3 regions of the Metabacillus sp. KH_069 genome follow, and region 2 is predicted to be linked to each of the others. Evidence: a T-box and tRNA genes for the amino acid it is inferred to sense, from the RefSeq annotation. Region 2 holds a T-box; the other regions hold tRNA genes.
The links. The T-box of region 2 lies ahead of argS (arginine--tRNA ligase). A T-box ahead of a tRNA ligase gene usually reads a tRNA of that ligase, here a tRNA-Arg.
Positions count from the first base shown of each region.

Region 1: it has a tRNA-Arg gene. The T-box ahead of argS (arginine--tRNA ligase) is inferred to sense a tRNA for this amino acid. The anticodon was not compared.
Region 3: it has a tRNA-Arg gene. The T-box ahead of argS (arginine--tRNA ligase) is inferred to sense a tRNA for this amino acid. The anticodon was not compared.

Region 1 is NZ_CM174460.1:3,543,783-3,548,981, forward strand. Features, by position in the region: tRNA gene AC3ISE_RS17840 (tRNA-Ile) at 27-103, opposite strand; tRNA gene AC3ISE_RS17845 (tRNA-Gly) at 108-181, opposite strand; tRNA gene AC3ISE_RS17850 (tRNA-His) at 198-273, opposite strand; tRNA gene AC3ISE_RS17855 (tRNA-Phe) at 314-389, opposite strand; tRNA gene AC3ISE_RS17860 (tRNA-Asp) at 585-660, opposite strand; tRNA gene AC3ISE_RS17865 (tRNA-Met) at 664-740, opposite strand; tRNA gene AC3ISE_RS17870 (tRNA-Ser) at 831-923, opposite strand; tRNA gene AC3ISE_RS17875 (tRNA-Ile) at 940-1,016, opposite strand; tRNA gene AC3ISE_RS17880 (tRNA-Met) at 1,022-1,098, opposite strand; tRNA gene AC3ISE_RS17885 (tRNA-Ala) at 1,130-1,205, opposite strand; tRNA gene AC3ISE_RS17890 (tRNA-Pro) at 1,223-1,299, opposite strand; tRNA gene AC3ISE_RS17895 (tRNA-Arg) at 1,304-1,380, opposite strand; tRNA gene AC3ISE_RS17900 (tRNA-Leu) at 1,395-1,483, opposite strand; tRNA gene AC3ISE_RS17905 (tRNA-Gly) at 1,493-1,564, opposite strand; tRNA gene AC3ISE_RS17910 (tRNA-Leu) at 1,574-1,654, opposite strand; tRNA gene AC3ISE_RS17915 (tRNA-Lys) at 1,669-1,744, opposite strand; tRNA gene AC3ISE_RS17920 (tRNA-Thr) at 1,917-1,992, opposite strand; tRNA gene AC3ISE_RS17925 (tRNA-Val) at 2,088-2,163, opposite strand; rRNA gene rrf (5S ribosomal RNA) at 2,185-2,300, opposite strand; rRNA gene AC3ISE_RS17935 (23S ribosomal RNA) at 2,430-5,199, opposite strand, start outside.
Region 2 is NZ_CM174460.1:2,357,950-2,363,148, forward strand. Features, by position in the region: gene AC3ISE_RS11640 (superoxide dismutase family protein) at 1-500, opposite strand, end outside; gene argS (arginine--tRNA ligase) at 578-2,242, opposite strand; T-box leader at 2,488-2,706, opposite strand; gene AC3ISE_RS11650 (DUF3298 and DUF4163 domain-containing protein) at 2,761-3,363, opposite strand; one part of gene AC3ISE_RS11655 (IS3 family transposase) at 3,681-4,152, shown strand; one part of gene AC3ISE_RS11655 (IS3 family transposase) at 4,152-5,038, shown strand.
Region 3 is NZ_CM174460.1:243,993-249,191, reverse strand. Features, by position in the region: rRNA gene AC3ISE_RS01455 (16S ribosomal RNA) at 1-1,373, opposite strand, end outside; tRNA gene AC3ISE_RS01450 (tRNA-Gly) at 1,468-1,541, opposite strand; tRNA gene AC3ISE_RS01445 (tRNA-Pro) at 1,556-1,632, opposite strand; tRNA gene AC3ISE_RS01440 (tRNA-Arg) at 1,651-1,727, opposite strand; tRNA gene AC3ISE_RS01435 (tRNA-Leu) at 1,828-1,913, opposite strand; tRNA gene AC3ISE_RS01430 (tRNA-Leu) at 1,932-2,015, opposite strand; tRNA gene AC3ISE_RS01425 (tRNA-Lys) at 2,031-2,106, opposite strand; tRNA gene AC3ISE_RS01420 (tRNA-Gln) at 2,134-2,208, opposite strand; tRNA gene AC3ISE_RS01415 (tRNA-Asp) at 2,214-2,289, opposite strand; tRNA gene AC3ISE_RS01410 (tRNA-Val) at 2,298-2,373, opposite strand; tRNA gene AC3ISE_RS01405 (tRNA-Glu) at 2,401-2,472, opposite strand; tRNA gene AC3ISE_RS01400 (tRNA-Ser) at 2,489-2,579, opposite strand; tRNA gene AC3ISE_RS01395 (tRNA-Asn) at 2,586-2,660, opposite strand; gene AC3ISE_RS01390 (SprT family protein) at 2,804-3,250, opposite strand; gene cmpA (cortex morphogenetic protein CmpA) at 3,354-3,467, shown strand; gene AC3ISE_RS01380 (Tex family protein) at 3,620-5,199, opposite strand, start outside.

The DNA of each region.
Region 1 (5,199 bases), 1.2 Mb from region 2:
GAAACCTTATTTCTCCAAAACAGAAATGGTGGGCCTAAATGGACTCGAACCATCGACCTCACGCTTATCAGGCGTGCGCTCTAACCAGCTGAGCTATAGGCCCATTATGGAGCGGGTGATGGGAATCGAACCCACGACATTAGCTTGGAAGGCTAGAGTTTTACCATTAAACTACACCCGCAATATGAATATAAAAATGGGGCGACTGATGGGAATCGAACCCACGAATGCCAGAGCCACAATCTGGTGCGTTAACCACTTCGCCACAACCGCCACTATTATATTTGTTTAGCATTTACAACATTAAAGTAAATGGTGGCTTGGGACGGAATCGAACCGCCGACACAAGGATTTTCAGTCCTTTGCTCTACCGACTGAGCTACCAAGCCATTTTATAATTTGTAGTACAATAATGTTACATTCTTGAAACCTTCGCCCAAATTTCAGAAAGCTTAGCCAAGAAGCGGCTCAATTTGTGCGCTGATGCTTATGCTTCGAAGCTTATTCGATCGTGCTCTACCGACTGAGCTACCAAGCCATTTGTATGGATAAAAATTTTTACTAACCTTTACATAAAGTAAAAATGGCGGTCCCGACCGGGATCGAACCGGCGATCTCCTGCGTGACAGGCAGGCATGTTAACCGCTACACCACGGGACCATTTGGTTGCGGGGACAGGATTTGAACCTGCGACCTTCGGGTTATGAGCCCGACGAGCTACCAGACTGCTCCACCCCGCGACAATATTAATTAAGTTCATTTAATCCGATTATTATGCTGCGAATCAATCGGCTTGCTGAAGTAAGTTATTCCACTTATCAAAATAAAAATGGAGGAGGTAGAGGGATTCGAACCCCCGCGGGATTTGACTCCCCTGTCGGTTTTCAAGACCGATCCCTTCAGCCGGACTTGGGTATACCTCCGAATGACTAAATAGAATGGTGGACCTTGTAGGACTCGAACCTACGACCGGACGGTTATGAGCCGTCTGCTCTAACCAACTGAGCTAAAGGTCCTTTTTTGGTAGCGGCGGAGGGAGTCGAACCCACGACCTCACGGGTATGAACCGTACGCTCTAGCCAGCTGAGCTACACCGCCCCAGGAACAAAGTCAATTAATTCTATTTAATTGGTGGAGCCTAGCGGGATCGAACCGCTGACCTCCTGCGTGCAAGGCAGGCGCTCTCCCAGCTGAGCTAAGGCCCCTAATTAAAAGTTGGAAATGGTCGGGAAGACAGGATTCGAACCTGCGACCCCTTGGTCCCAAACCAAGTGCTCTACCAAGCTGAGCTACTTCCCGTATATGGCGCGCCCGATAGGAGTCGAACCCATAACCTTTTGATCCGTAGTCAAACGCTCTATCCAATTGAGCTACGGGCGCATGTATAAAATAAGTGGTGCCGAGGACCGGAATCGAACCGGTACGGTAGTCACCTACCGCAGGATTTTAAGTCCTGTGCGTCTGCCAGTTCCGCCACCCCGGCGAAAGCAAGAGCGGAAGACGGGATTCGAACCCGCGACCCCCACCTTGGCAAGGTGGTGTTCTACCACTGAACTACTTCCGCAAAATATGATGCGGGTGAAGGGACTCGAACCCCCACGTCAAAGACACTAGATCCTAAGTCTAGCGCGTCTGCCAATTCCGCCACACCCGCATATTAAGGAAAAATGGTGTGCCATGAAGGACTCGAACCTTCGACCCTCTGATTAAAAGTCAGATGCTCTACCGACTGAGCTAATGGCACTTAATTAAGAAAACACTCTTTAGTTTTGCAAGACACCCAAATCTCAGAAAGATTATTCAAGAAGTGGCTCGATTTGTGTGCTGAAGCATAAGTATCGAAGATTACTCGATCATGCTCTGCCGACTGAGCTAATGGCACATATTCAAACATTTTGATTCGGATTAAGACCGAATGGTGCCGGCAAGAGGACTTGAACCCCCAACCTACTGATTACAAGTCAGTTGCTCTACCAATTGAGCTACACCGGCATATAAAGTAAGAAATACAATATGGTTTTAAGCTTGTTAAAGTCGTCCTGATCTCAGGAAGCCTAGATAAGCAGCGTGTTAATAACAAGAATAAATGGTGGAGGATGACGGGCTCGAACCGCCGACCCTCTGCTTGTAAGGCAGATGCTCTCCCAGCTGAGCTAATCCTCCGCTTGAATATTTTTGTCATTAGCCTGGCAACGTCCTACTCTCACAGGGGGAAACCCCCAACTACCATCGGCGCTAAAGAGCTTAACTTCCGTGTTCGGCATGGGAACGGGTGTGACCTCTTTGCCATCATCACCAGACATAGTGACAAAAATTATTATACTATGAAATCCGAAGATTTCAAGCTTTTTTTTCGAAAGAAGTTATTCTTTCAAAACTAGATAACGTTTGATAACAAGTTTCACTTAAATGTTACACTTTATTAGACTGTGGTTAAGTCCTCGAACGATTAGTATCTGTCAGCTCCACACGTCACCGCGCTTCCACCTCAGACCTATCAACCTGATCATCTTTCAGGGTTCTTACTCACTTACGTGATGGGAAATCTCATCTTGAGGGGGGCTTCATGCTTAGATGCTTTCAGCACTTATCCCTTCCGCACATAGCTACCCAGCGATGCCTTTGGCAAGACAACTGGTACACCAGCGGTGCGTCCATCCCGGTCCTCTCGTACTAAGGACAGCTCCTCTCAAATTTCCTGCGCCCACGACGGATAGGGACCGAACTGTCTCACGACGTTCTGAACCCAGCTCGCGTACCGCTTTAATGGGCGAACAGCCCAACCCTTGGGACCGACTACAGCCCCAGGATGCGATGAGCCGACATCGAGGTGCCAAACCTCCCCGTCGATGTGGACTCTTGGGGGAGATAAGCCTGTTATCCCCGGGGTAGCTTTTATCCGTTGAGCGATGGCCCTTCCATGCGGAACCACCGGATCACTAAGCCCGACTTTCGTCCCTGCTCGACTTGTAGGTCTCGCAGTCAAGCTCCCTTGTGCCTTTACACTCTGCGAATGATTTCCAACCATTCTGAGGGAACCTTTGGGCGCCTCCGTTACATTTTAGGAGGCGACCGCCCCAGTCAAACTGCCCACCTGACACTGTCTCCCAGCCCGATCAGGGCTGTGGGTTAGAATTTCAATACAGCAAGGGTAGTATCCCACCAATGCCTCCACCGAAGCTGGCGCTCCGGCTTCCAAGGCTCCTACCTATCCTGTACAAGCTGTACCAAAATTCAATATCAGGCTACAGTAAAGCTCCACGGGGTCTTTCCGTCCTGTCGCGGGTAACCTGCATCTTCACAGGTACTATAATTTCACCGAGTCTCTCGTTGAGACAGTGCCCAGATCGTTACGCCTTTCGTGCGGGTCGGAACTTACCCGACAAGGAATTTCGCTACCTTAGGACCGTTATAGTTACGGCCGCCGTTTACTGGGGCTTCGGTTCAAAGCTTCGCTTGCGCTAACCTCTCCCCTTAACCTTCCAGCACCGGGCAGGCGTCAGCCCCTATACTTCGCCTTGCGGCTTCGCAGAGACCTGTGTTTTTGCTAAACAGTCGCCTGGGCCTATTCACTGCGGCTTTTCAGGGCTATGAACCCTAAAAAGCACCCCTTCTCCCGAAGTTACGGGGTCATTTTGCCGAGTTCCTTAACGAGAGTTCTCTCGCTCACCTTAGGATTCTCTCCTCGCCTACCTGTGTCGGTTTGCGGTACGGGCACCTCTCACCTCGCTAGAGGCTTTTCTTGGCAGTGTGGAATCAGGAACTTCGGTACTAAATTTCCCTCGCCATCACAGCTCAGCCTTATATGAGAAGCGGATTTGCCTACTTCTCAGCCTAACTGCTTGGACGCGCATATCCAACAGCGCGCTTGCCCTATCCTCCTGCGTCCCCCCATTGCTCAAATGGTGAGGAGGTGGTACAGGAATATCAACCTGTTGTCCATCGCCTACGCCTTTCGGCCTCGGCTTAGGTCCCGACTAACCCTGAGCGGACGAGCCTTCCTCAGGAAACCTTAGGCATTCGGTGGAGGGGATTCTCACCCCTCTTTCGCTACTCATACCGGCATTCTCACTTCTAAGCGCTCCACCAGTCCTTACGGTCTAGCTTCAACGCCCTTAGAACGCTCTCCTACCACTGTTCGTAAGAACAGTCCACAGCTTCGGTGATACGTTTAGCCCCGGTACATTTTCGGCGCAGAGTCACTCGACCAGTGAGCTATTACGCACTCTTTAAATGGTGGCTGCTTCTAAGCCAACATCCTGGTTGTCTAAGCAACTCCACATCCTTTTCCACTTAACGTATACTTTGGGACCTTAGCTGGTGGTCTGGGCTGTTTCCCTCTTGACTACGGATCTCATCACTCGCAGTCTGACTCCCAAGGAGCAAGTCTTTGGCATTCGGAGTTTGACTGAATTCGGTAACCCGATGAGGGCCCCTAGTCCAATCAGTGCTCTACCTCCAAGACTCTCATACTTGAGGCTAGCCCTAAAGCTATTTCGGAGAGAACCAGCTATCTCCAGGTTCGATTGGAATTTCTCCGCTACCCACACCTCATCCCCGCACTTTTCAACGTGCGTGGGTTCGGGCCTCCATTCAGTGTTACCTGAACTTCACCCTGGACATGGGTAGATCACCTGGTTTCGGGTCTACGACCACGTACTAAAACGCCCTATTCAGACTCGCTTTCGCTGCGGCTCCGTCTCATCAACTTAACCTTGCACGGGATCGTAACTCGCCGGTTCATTCTACAAAAGGCACGCCATCACCCATTAACGGGCTCTGACTACTTGTAAGCACACGGTTTCAGGATCTTTTCACTCCCCTTCCGGGGTGCTTTTCACCTTTCCCTCACGGTACTGGTTCACTATCGGTCACTAGGGAGTATTTAGCCTTGGGAGATGGTCCTCCCTGCTTCCGACGGGATTTCTCGTGTCCCGCCGTACTCAGGATCCACTCTGGAGGGAACGAAGTTTCGACTACAGGGTTTTTACCTTCTCTGACGGACCTTTCCAGGTCGCTTCATCTACCCCGTTCCTTTGTAACTCCGTATAGAGTGTCCTACAACCCCAAGAGGCAAGCCTCTTGGTTTGGGCTAATTCCGTTTCGCTCGCCGCTACTTGGGAAATCGCGTTTGCTTTCTCTTCCTCCGGGTACTTAGATGTTTCAGTTCCCCGGGTCTGCCTTCAATATCCTATGTAT
Region 2 (5,199 bases):
TCTTTTTCGTGGATAATGATTGAACTTCCGTCTTCATCCAGCAGCGAATTCTTCTTACCCTGTTTTAATGTGACCTCAGCTGCATGCAGTTCGACATCCACTGTTCCATTTTCGTCAATTTCAATGTTCGGCAGATCTCCTGCATGAAAGCCTTTAGGATTATCAAATCCATGCTGCTTTTTGGCAGGATTGAAATGCCCTCCTGCTGATTTGAAATCCGGCTTTTCGCATTTGCCTGTTTCATGGAGATGAATGGCCTTCGTTCCAGGCTCTAATCCTTCAGCTTTCAATCGGATTGTCACTCCTTTGGATGTCTCAGTCAGAGCTGCTGTTCCAGTTTGAACACCCTCGCTGTTTATGATATCAACGTTTACCGGAGCAACTGCCTTCTCACTGACAGGCAGTGATTCATCTTCTGACTCTATTTCTCCAGCAGCCTGACAGGCGCTCAAGCTCAATAATGCTGTTATTATTACTGCGTAATAGCTTTTTCTATTCATACAGATAATCCCTCCATTTTAAAATTCTTTAGCATGATAGCCATAAAAGCAGAATTTTAAAACGGCTGATTCAGAGCCTACATCTTTTCAGGAGCTTGAATACCGAGTATGGTCAGTCCATCCTTCAGGATGCTGCACATGGAATGAACAAGCAAAAGTCTGGATGTCAGGGATTGATTTTCTTCAAGTATTTTCACTTTTGCATAATAAGAATTAAACGCCCTGCACACTTGCAAAAGATATTTTGCAAGAATGGACGGGTCGTACTTTTCAAAAGCGGATTGAATGACTTCCTCATACTGGACAAGGAGTTTTTGCACTTCCCAGCTGTAATCATCTGTTAAAGCCATGACGTTCTCTGATTTATTCCCGTTGCTTTTTCTTAATAAAGAGCATCCGCGTGCATGAGTATATTGCACATATGGACCTGTCTCCCCTTCAAACTTAAGCATTTCATCCAATGAAAATTCTATATTATTTGTTCGGTCGTTCTTCAGGTCATGAAATATAATCGCCCCAACTCCCACCGCTTGGGCGACCTCCTCTTTGTTTTCCAGCTGAGGATTTTTCACTTCAATATTTGCTTTTGCAGCGGAGATGGTCTCTCTTATTACTTCATCTAAAAGAACTACTTTGCCTTTTCTTGTAGACATTTTCTTTCCATCCTTCAAAATGAATCCAAACGGGATATGATGAAGATCTTGATGCCAGCTGCAGCCCATTTTTTCCAATACGGCGAAAACCTGTTTAAAATGAATCGATTGTTCCATCCCTACCACATAAAGAGATTTATCAAACTTATATGTTTCTTTTCTGTAAAGAGCGGCAGCCAAATCTCTTGTTGCATATAGAGTTGCTCCATCCCTTTTACGGATCAGGCACGGCGGCAGATTAGCCTTATCTAAAGATACTACTTTTGCACCTTCAGAATGTTCCAGCAGGCCTTTTTTCTCAAGCATTTCGGATACACTTGATAATTGGCTATTGTAGAATGCTTCTCCATTATACGTATCAAATTGAACGCCTAATAGCTCATAAACCCTCTGAAAGTCCTCAAGTGATGCCTCTCTGAACCATTGCCACAGCTCTAATGCTTCTGCGTTACCGTCCTCCAGCCGTTTAAACCAGCTTCTGCCCTCTTCATTCAGCTCAGAAAGAAAGGCAGCTTCATCATGAAACTTAACATACAGTCTAAAAAGCTCCTGTATCGGATGTTTCATGACAGCTTGTTCATTCCCCCATCTTTTATAGGCTGCAATCAGCTTGCCGAATTGTGTGCCCCAGTCGCCAATATGATTGATTCTGACAACGTTATATCCGCATTTTTCTCCTAGATTGGCAATGGCCTGGCCGATGACCGTTGAACGAAGATGTCCCATCGAAAAAGGCTTCGCAATATTTGGAGATGAAAAATCAATGGTCAATACCTTTGTTTTTTCAGGAATCTGATAGGGAACCTTCATTTTTAGACATTCCTTGCTTATGATCTCTCTGTTAAGATGAAAATTCACATAGGGACCTGCAGCTGTTGCACTTGTAATAAATTCATCTTTAATTGTTTCTGCAAGCCAGCTTGCAATATGAATCGGATTTTTTTTGCAGATTGAAGCAAGGGCGAAACAAGGAAAGCTGTAATCTCCAAACTGTCTGGTCTTAGGAATTTCAAGAATATCCACTATTGTTTCAAGGGGAAGATCGTTGTGTAATGAGGAATGAATAATGGATCCCAGTTTCTTTTTCATTTGTTTTCCTCCTTTATAAAAATAGGCTGTTTTCGCATAGATTGTTGTTATCGATTATAAATATTGTCCGTTGCTTTCCGCGGGGAGCATGGGAGCCTCCACGGCTTTGCCTGTGGGGTCTTCCATTTTGCTCTATTTCCAAGTTCCTTCCACTGCAATCCACTCATGTTTTTTCACATTTAGTCTGGCAGCAACAATATTTACGAAAAGAACCTAAAAATAAAAACGCCCGCCTCTTTTTTTACAAAAGAGACGGGCGTTTCCCCGCGGTACCACTCTGATTGTTCATTTCTGAACCACTCGCAGCGTTTTAACGGACAGCCGGCCGGCATGCCCTACTGGATAAGTTTCAGGCATGCTCCTAGAAAGTGCGCTTCATCATTCCGTTCATTTTAGGCTTTCACCATTCCTAAATCGCTGAGAGATGAACTTGATATGACTACTCTCTTCATCGTGGGATTTTTTTCTATTAAGAGTTATTATATGTGAATCTTTGAGGAATGCAAGAGTTTTTTGAATTACCCATACAATTTAGGCAGCGGCCCATCCGGATTGATGATATCTTCCAGATCATAAATGGAAATCGGGAAATATAGAAATCCATAGGCATAAGCTGCGATTTCATAGAGCTGAAAATAAATGACAAGGGATTTATCAGCTAAATAAAAATCCTGATCAGGGCGAATCGATTTAAAGGGAGGATCGAGTAAAGTAATATCCCTTTCTTGAAGCTGTTTTGCAATAATGGAGGATAATCGTTCTATATAGCTGCTGTCTTTTTTAAAAAGGTCCTGCAGCTTATATTTCTTTCCTGTCTGGGTATCATATGTCAGCCCTTTTAGAAAAGACATGCCATGAGCGCCTCCGGAATACACATAATTCAGCAGCGTTAAGCTTAACAGGTCCCGCTCATTCGTCTTAAGTTCATACGTTCCCTGCATCTCCGTCTGCACTCCCCCGTCATACCCTCCAAAACGAATCTGATCCTGAACATTCTTAAGGATGTCTGCATTGATTTTCTGCTGACTGAATGCTTGAGGACCAATTATAGATGGATAGAATATCAAAAGCTTTTTTCCCTCTATTTTATGTGTTATGACTCCGACCGGCAATGCAGTCATCTGGTCGCCTCCTTGTTGCTTTTATACCATTATATGAATGGATTTGAGCAATCATCCTTTTAAGGCACATTGTTTTTTTGCAAAAAAGGGACTGGGACGTAACGATCATCTCCTGAATGAAAGCCGAACATTGAATAGTGCGAAAATCTTTAAAAGAAAGGGCTATTTTCGCATAGATTGTTGTTTTTCATGATAAATGTTGTCCGTTCCTTTCCGCTCCAGGAATTTGCTTTCCGCGGGGAGCATGGGAGCCTCCTCGGCTTTGAAGTGCACCCCTATTGTTGGACACACATCTAACAACAGGAGGTGTACTTCAATTGCGTAATTTTACATTAGAAGAAAAAATTCAAGCCGTACAACGTTATTTGAATGGTTTAGTAAGTTATCGAGAATTAGCTAAAGAGGTTGGAGTCGATCACTCCGTTCTCCGAAACTGGGTGATGCTGTTCAAACATCATGGTGACCAAGCATTCTCCTTTCCCTATACAAACTATTCGCCAGCCTTTAAACTGAGGGTAATTCAATTTACAAATGAAACGAATTACTCGATTCGAGAGGCATCGGCCATTTTCCACCTACCAGATCCTTGTATGCTCCGTAGGTGGAAGAAAAAGTGGGAGATTGGTGGTGAAGATGCCCTTAAAATAAAGGAAAAGGGGCCATCTGCCATGTCATCTCATAATCAAAAGAAAAAGAATAAGAAAGAAAATTCCTCTGACCCATCTATAGAAGAACTGAAAAAAGAAAACGAACTTCTTCGTATGGAGAATGCGTATTTAAAAAAGCTGCGAGCCTTAGTTCAGAAAGAATCAGTAAAACACTCAAAACGCAAGTAATCTATGAACTAAGGCACGAATTCCCTGTTAACCAACTGGTGAAGATTGCTGATTTGCCGAAAAGCACCTACTATCACCGCGTTCAATTATGGAAACAGCCGGATCCTGACCGCAAGTGGAAAAGGAGAATTCGCTTCATTTACCGTAAGCACAAAGGACGCCTTGGCCATCGCCGTATCACAGATGTCCTTCAAGCCAAAGGGTATATGATTAACAAGAAGAAAGTCCTTCGTATTATGAAAGAGATAGGGCTTCAATGCATCGTACGAATGAAGAAGTACAAATCCTATAAGGGCGGGGTCGGAAAAACAGCTCCAAACATCTTAAATCGTAAATTCAAGGCCGAAAAACCAAATCAGAAGTGGGTGACAGACATCACGGAATTTAAATTGTTTGGACAGAAATTATACCTGTCCCCTATTCTGGACCTGTTTAATGGCGAGATTATCACGTATACGCTCAATACAAGGCCTACGTTTGATTTAGTAGAGACGATGTTGATAGAAGGCCTACAGCGCGTGAACGAAAACGACGAACTCTTACTTCATTCTGACCAGGGCTGGCATTATCAAATGCCTCGATACCAGCACATATTAAAAGAAAATCACATTACTCAAAGCATGTCTCGAAAAGGAAACTGTTACGACAACGCCGTTATAGAAAACTTTTTCGGGATATTGAAATCAGAATTTCTGTACTTACAACAATTCGAGAGTATAGACCACTTCAAGAAAGAACTCGAAGAGTATATACACTACTACAATCATTTGAGAATCAAATCACGATTACAACGTAAAAGTCCAGTGTCTTATCGAACTAGTTTTGAGCAAGCTGCTTAGTAAATAAAGTGTCCAATTTATAGGGGGCAGTGCACTTTGCCTGCGGGGTCTCCCATTTTGCTCTATTTCCGGCAGGAGTCAAGTTCCTTCCGCTGCAATCCACTTAAGGTTTCTAACATTTAGTCCTGTAGCAACAATATTTATGAAAAAAGCCAAAGAAA
Region 3 (5,199 bases), 2.1 Mb from region 2:
CATGCTGATCCGCGATTACTAGCGATTCCAGCTTCATGCAGGCGAGTTGCAGCCTGCAATCCGAACTGAGAATGGTTTTATGGGATTGGCTAAACCTCGCGGTCTCGCAGCCCTTTGTACCATCCATTGTAGCACGTGTGTAGCCCAGGTCATAAGGGGCATGATGATTTGACGTCATCCCCACCTTCCTCCGGTTTGTCACCGGCAGTCACCTTAGAGTGCCCAACTGAATGCTGGCAACTAAGATCAAGGGTTGCGCTCGTTGCGGGACTTAACCCAACATCTCACGACACGAGCTGACGACAACCATGCACCACCTGTCACTTTGTCCCCCGAAGGGGAACCTTCTATCTCTAGAAGTGGCAAAGGATGTCAAGACCTGGTAAGGTTCTTCGCGTTGCTTCGAATTAAACCACATGCTCCACCGCTTGTGCGGGCCCCCGTCAATTCCTTTGAGTTTCAGTCTTGCGACCGTACTCCCCAGGCGGAGTGCTTAATGCGTTAGCTGCAGCACTAAAGGGCGGAAACCCTCTAACACTTAGCACTCATCGTTTACGGCGTGGACTACCAGGGTATCTAATCCTGTTCGCTCCCCACGCTTTCGCGCCTCAGCGTCAGTTACAGACCAGAGAGTCGCCTTCGCCACTGGTGTTCCTCCACATCTCTACGCATTTCACCGCTACACGTGGAATTCCACTCTCCTCTTCTGCACTCAAGTTTCCCAGTTTCCAATGACCCTCCCCGGTTGAGCCGGGGGCTTTCACATCAGACTTAAGAAACCGCCTGCGCGCGCTTTACGCCCAATAATTCCGGACAACGCTTGCCACCTACGTATTACCGCGGCTGCTGGCACGTAGTTAGCCGTGGCTTTCTGGTTAGGTACCGTCAAGGTGCGAGCAGTTACTCTCGCACTTGTTCTTCCCTAACAACAGAGTTTTACGATCCGAAAACCTTCATCACTCACGCGGCGTTGCTCCGTCAGACTTTCGTCCATTGCGGAAGATTCCCTACTGCTGCCTCCCGTAGGAGTCTGGGCCGTGTCTCAGTCCCAGTGTGGCCGATCACCCTCTCAGGTCGGCTACGCATCGTTGCCTTGGTGAGCCATTACCTCACCAACTAGCTAATGCGCCGCGGGCCCATCTGTAAGTGACAGCCGAAACCGTCTTTCCAACTTGAACCATGCGGTTCAAGATACTATCCGGTATTAGCTCCGGTTTCCCGGAGTTATCCCAGTCTTACAGGCAGGTTGCCCACGTGTTACTCACCCGTCCGCCGCTAACCTGCTGGAGCAAGCTCCAGCAAGTCCGCTCGACTTGCATGTATTAGGCACGCCGCCAGCGTTCGTCCTGAGCCAGGATCAAACTCTCCGAAGAAAATTTGCGACTCAATTTGTTGCTGACTTCAAAAATTTAAAACGTTTGGTACGCTTTTGGTTTTGTTTAGTTTTCAAAGATCATTTTTAAAAATTGGAGCGGGTGATGGGAATCGAACCCACGACATTAGCTTGGAAGGCTAGAGTTTTACCATTAAACTACACCCGCGAAAAGTATTTGTCTGGTCGGGAAGACAGGATTCGAACCTGCGACCCCTTGGTCCCAAACCAAGTGCTCTACCAAGCTGAGCTACTTCCCGGACACATAATATATAGAATGGCGCGCCCGATAGGAGTCGAACCCATAACCTTTTGATCCGTAGTCAAACGCTCTATCCAATTGAGCTACGGGCGCACTTGTTAATGTCTTGTTCATGTAATGAAGCGACTTAAATATAATACCAAGTTGTGTTCTTTTTGTCAACAACTTTTTTGAGGTTTTTTTAAAGCTCTTTTGGTGCGGCCGAGAAGAGTCGAACTTCCACGGGGTTGCCCCCACTAGGCCCTCAACCTAGCGCGTCTGCCATTCCGCCACGACCGCGAAAAGATAAAAAATGTATGGTGCGGGTGAAGGGACTCGAACCCCCACGTCAAAGACACTAGATCCTAAGTCTAGCGCGTCTGCCAATTCCGCCACACCCGCATACATTAGTTAAAATGGTGTGCCATGAAGGACTCGAACCTTCGACCCTCTGATTAAAAGTCAGATGCTCTACCGACTGAGCTAATGGCACTTACTACTATTCGCATTTAAAATAAAATGGCTGGGCTAGCTGGATTCGAACCAGCGCATGACGGAGTCAAAGTCCGTTGCCTTACCGCTTGGCTATAGCCCAATAAATGGCGGTCCCGACCGGGATCGAACCGGCGATCTCCTGCGTGACAGGCAGGCATGTTAACCGCTACACCACGGGACCAGATATGATGGTGGAGGATGACGGGCTCGAACCGCCGACCCTCTGCTTGTAAGGCAGATGCTCTCCCAGCTGAGCTAATCCTCCCAATCATTGATATGCAATTTAAAGCGATGACCCGTACGGGATTCGAACCCGTGTTACCGCCGTGAAAGGGCGGTGTCTTAACCGCTTGACCAACGGGCCAAAGACAAAAAAATAATGGCGGAGAAGGAGGGATTTGAACCCTCGCGCCGCTTACGCGACCTACACCCTTAGCAGGGGCGCCTCTTCAGCCACTTGAGTACTTCCCCATAATATGGCTCCGCAGGTAGGACTCGAACCTACGACCGATCGGTTAACAGCCGATAGCTCTACCACTGAGCTACTGCGGAATAATTAGTCATGACAGACTTCTTTTATTATATGAAGATTAGTACAAGCTGTCAAGCCTTCTTTTTATTAATGTTTTGCGTCTCTTACGACGGCTTTTATAATTTATCACAGCTTTGTATTATGAGTCAACCCCTTTTTTCATCTATGAAACAAGTTTTATTTTCCCGCCGCATTTTCCGCATACATACTTGGAAGTATCCATTCTTCTGTGCCGTTTATAAATGAACATACAAGCTCTGCACTGATACACTAATGTCTTCTTTTTTCTGACTGTCGTCTGAAGCGGCGTGCAAAATCTCGGGGCACCTACTTTCGAAAGAAGCTCTCTAAATTCAGAATCACGGTGCTTATACCCTCTGCCCTCTATATGGAGATGATAGTGGCATAGTTCATGTTTGATGATACCGGTTATCTCTTCTAATCCCTGAGCTATATACTTAGGGTTAATTTCGATGTTGTGGCTTTTTAAAAGGTATCTTCCGCCTGTTGTGCGCAGCCGGGGGTTAAAGATCGCTTTATGTACAAACTTTTTTTGAAAGTAAGTTATCGAAATCGATTCTGTCAGTTGCTGAAGCTCTGTTTCATTCATCGGTTACACCCCGCATAGTTTGTATCTCCGAACAGGACATCTTGCGCCCGCATATAGTAAGTAATACACATACTCCATTATAAACAATAAGGAGGAACGAGCAATGCCCTCATGGTTAAAAAACCAAATGCAGCGTGCGTTTTATGAAAAGGACCGCTATCAAATAAAGATGTTGAATCAATGCTGGTATTTCTATAGAAAAAAACACTGCTCATGAGCAGTGTTGGAACAACTAAATGCATTGCGTCTTTTTTCAGCAAAAACTACATTTATTATAGCTGGTTATTAAGATTTATTAGCCGAAATGGGGAATCATTCAGCTAATCCCCCATTCGAATCTGCAGCACTGCACGCATGCAGTGTTTTTCATTAACCGTTAATCATCGTCAAAGCGACCCGGCCTTTATGCTGATCTACAGAGTCCACCCATACCGTAACAACATCACCGACGGAAACGACATCGAGCGGATGTTTGACAAAAGAGTTTCTGAGCTTTGAAATATGAACGAGCCCATCCTGTTTAACGCCTATGTCCACAAACGCGCCAAAATCTACAACATTGCGCACTGTGCCCTGAAGTTCCATGCCAGTCTGAAGGTCCTCGAGTTTCAATACACCCTTTTTAAGCAGCGGCTTAGCAATTTCATCACGCGGGTCACGTCCTGGACGAACAAGAGAATCACAAATGTCTTTGAGAGTCAGCTCTCCAAGATCGATAGCTTCTGCAGTTTCTTTTATATTAATTCCCGCAATTTTTTCTCTCAGCTGCTCCGTGCCAACATCCTTCAAGGTCAGTCCCAGCATTTTCAGAAGCATTTCAACCTCTTTGTAGCTTTCCGGATGAATGCCTGTTGAGTCAAGCGGATGCTTTCCGTCAGGTATTCTCAGGAAACCTATGCATTGTTCGAACGTTTTTGCGCCAAGCCGCGGTATTTTCTTTAATTGCTTCCGGTCCTGGAACTTCCCGATTTCATCCCGCTGCTTCACAATGTTTACCGCAACTGCCTTGCTTAAGCCCGCTACATATTGCAGGAGTGATGATGATGCTGTATTGACATTCACTCCTACTTGGTTAACCACTGTTTCAACAACGAATGTAAGAGAATCATTCAGCTTCTTCTGTGTGACATCATGCTGGTATTGCCCTACTCCTACTGATTTCGGATCAATTTTAACCAGCTCTGCCAGCGGATCCTGCAATCTTCTTGCGATGGAAACTGCACTTCGTTCTTCTACCTGGAACTCAGGGAATTCTTCACGGGCCAAGTCTGATGCAGAGTATACACTTGCTCCTGCTTCGTTTACGATAATATAGGCAAGATCTGATTTTAATTCATCAATAAGATCTGCAATAAATTGTTCTGTCTCTCTTGAAGCCGTTCCATTTCCAATCGCAACCAGCTCGATGTTATTTTTTTGGATCACATCGATTAGCTTTTGCTTTGCTTCTTTTGCTTTATTGACCGGTGGATGAGGGTAAATGACGCCTATTTCCAGAACTTTTCCGGTCTCATCGACAGCTGCAAGCTTACACCCTGTCCGGTACGCAGGGTCAACCCCTAATACAACACGGCCTTTCAATGGCGGCTGAAGCAAAAGGTTGCGCAGATTTTCAGAGAAAATATGAATCGCACGATCATCCGCTTTCTCCATTAATTCTTTTCGGATCTCACGTTCAATGGAAGGCTGAATTAATCGTTTATAGGCATCTTCAATGGCTTCTATATAGACATCCTTTACCACTGTATGCTGATTTTTCAATTCATTTCTTTGAATATGAGAAGTGATCAGATCGGCCGGCGCCTGGATGGCAACTTTCAGAATTCCCTCTTTTTCTCCCCGGTTCATAGCAAGGACCCGATGCGGGACAACCTTTTGAATCGGCTCTTCGTACTCATAGTACATTTCGTATACTTTCTTCTCATCTTTTTCTTCATCTTTTGAAGAAG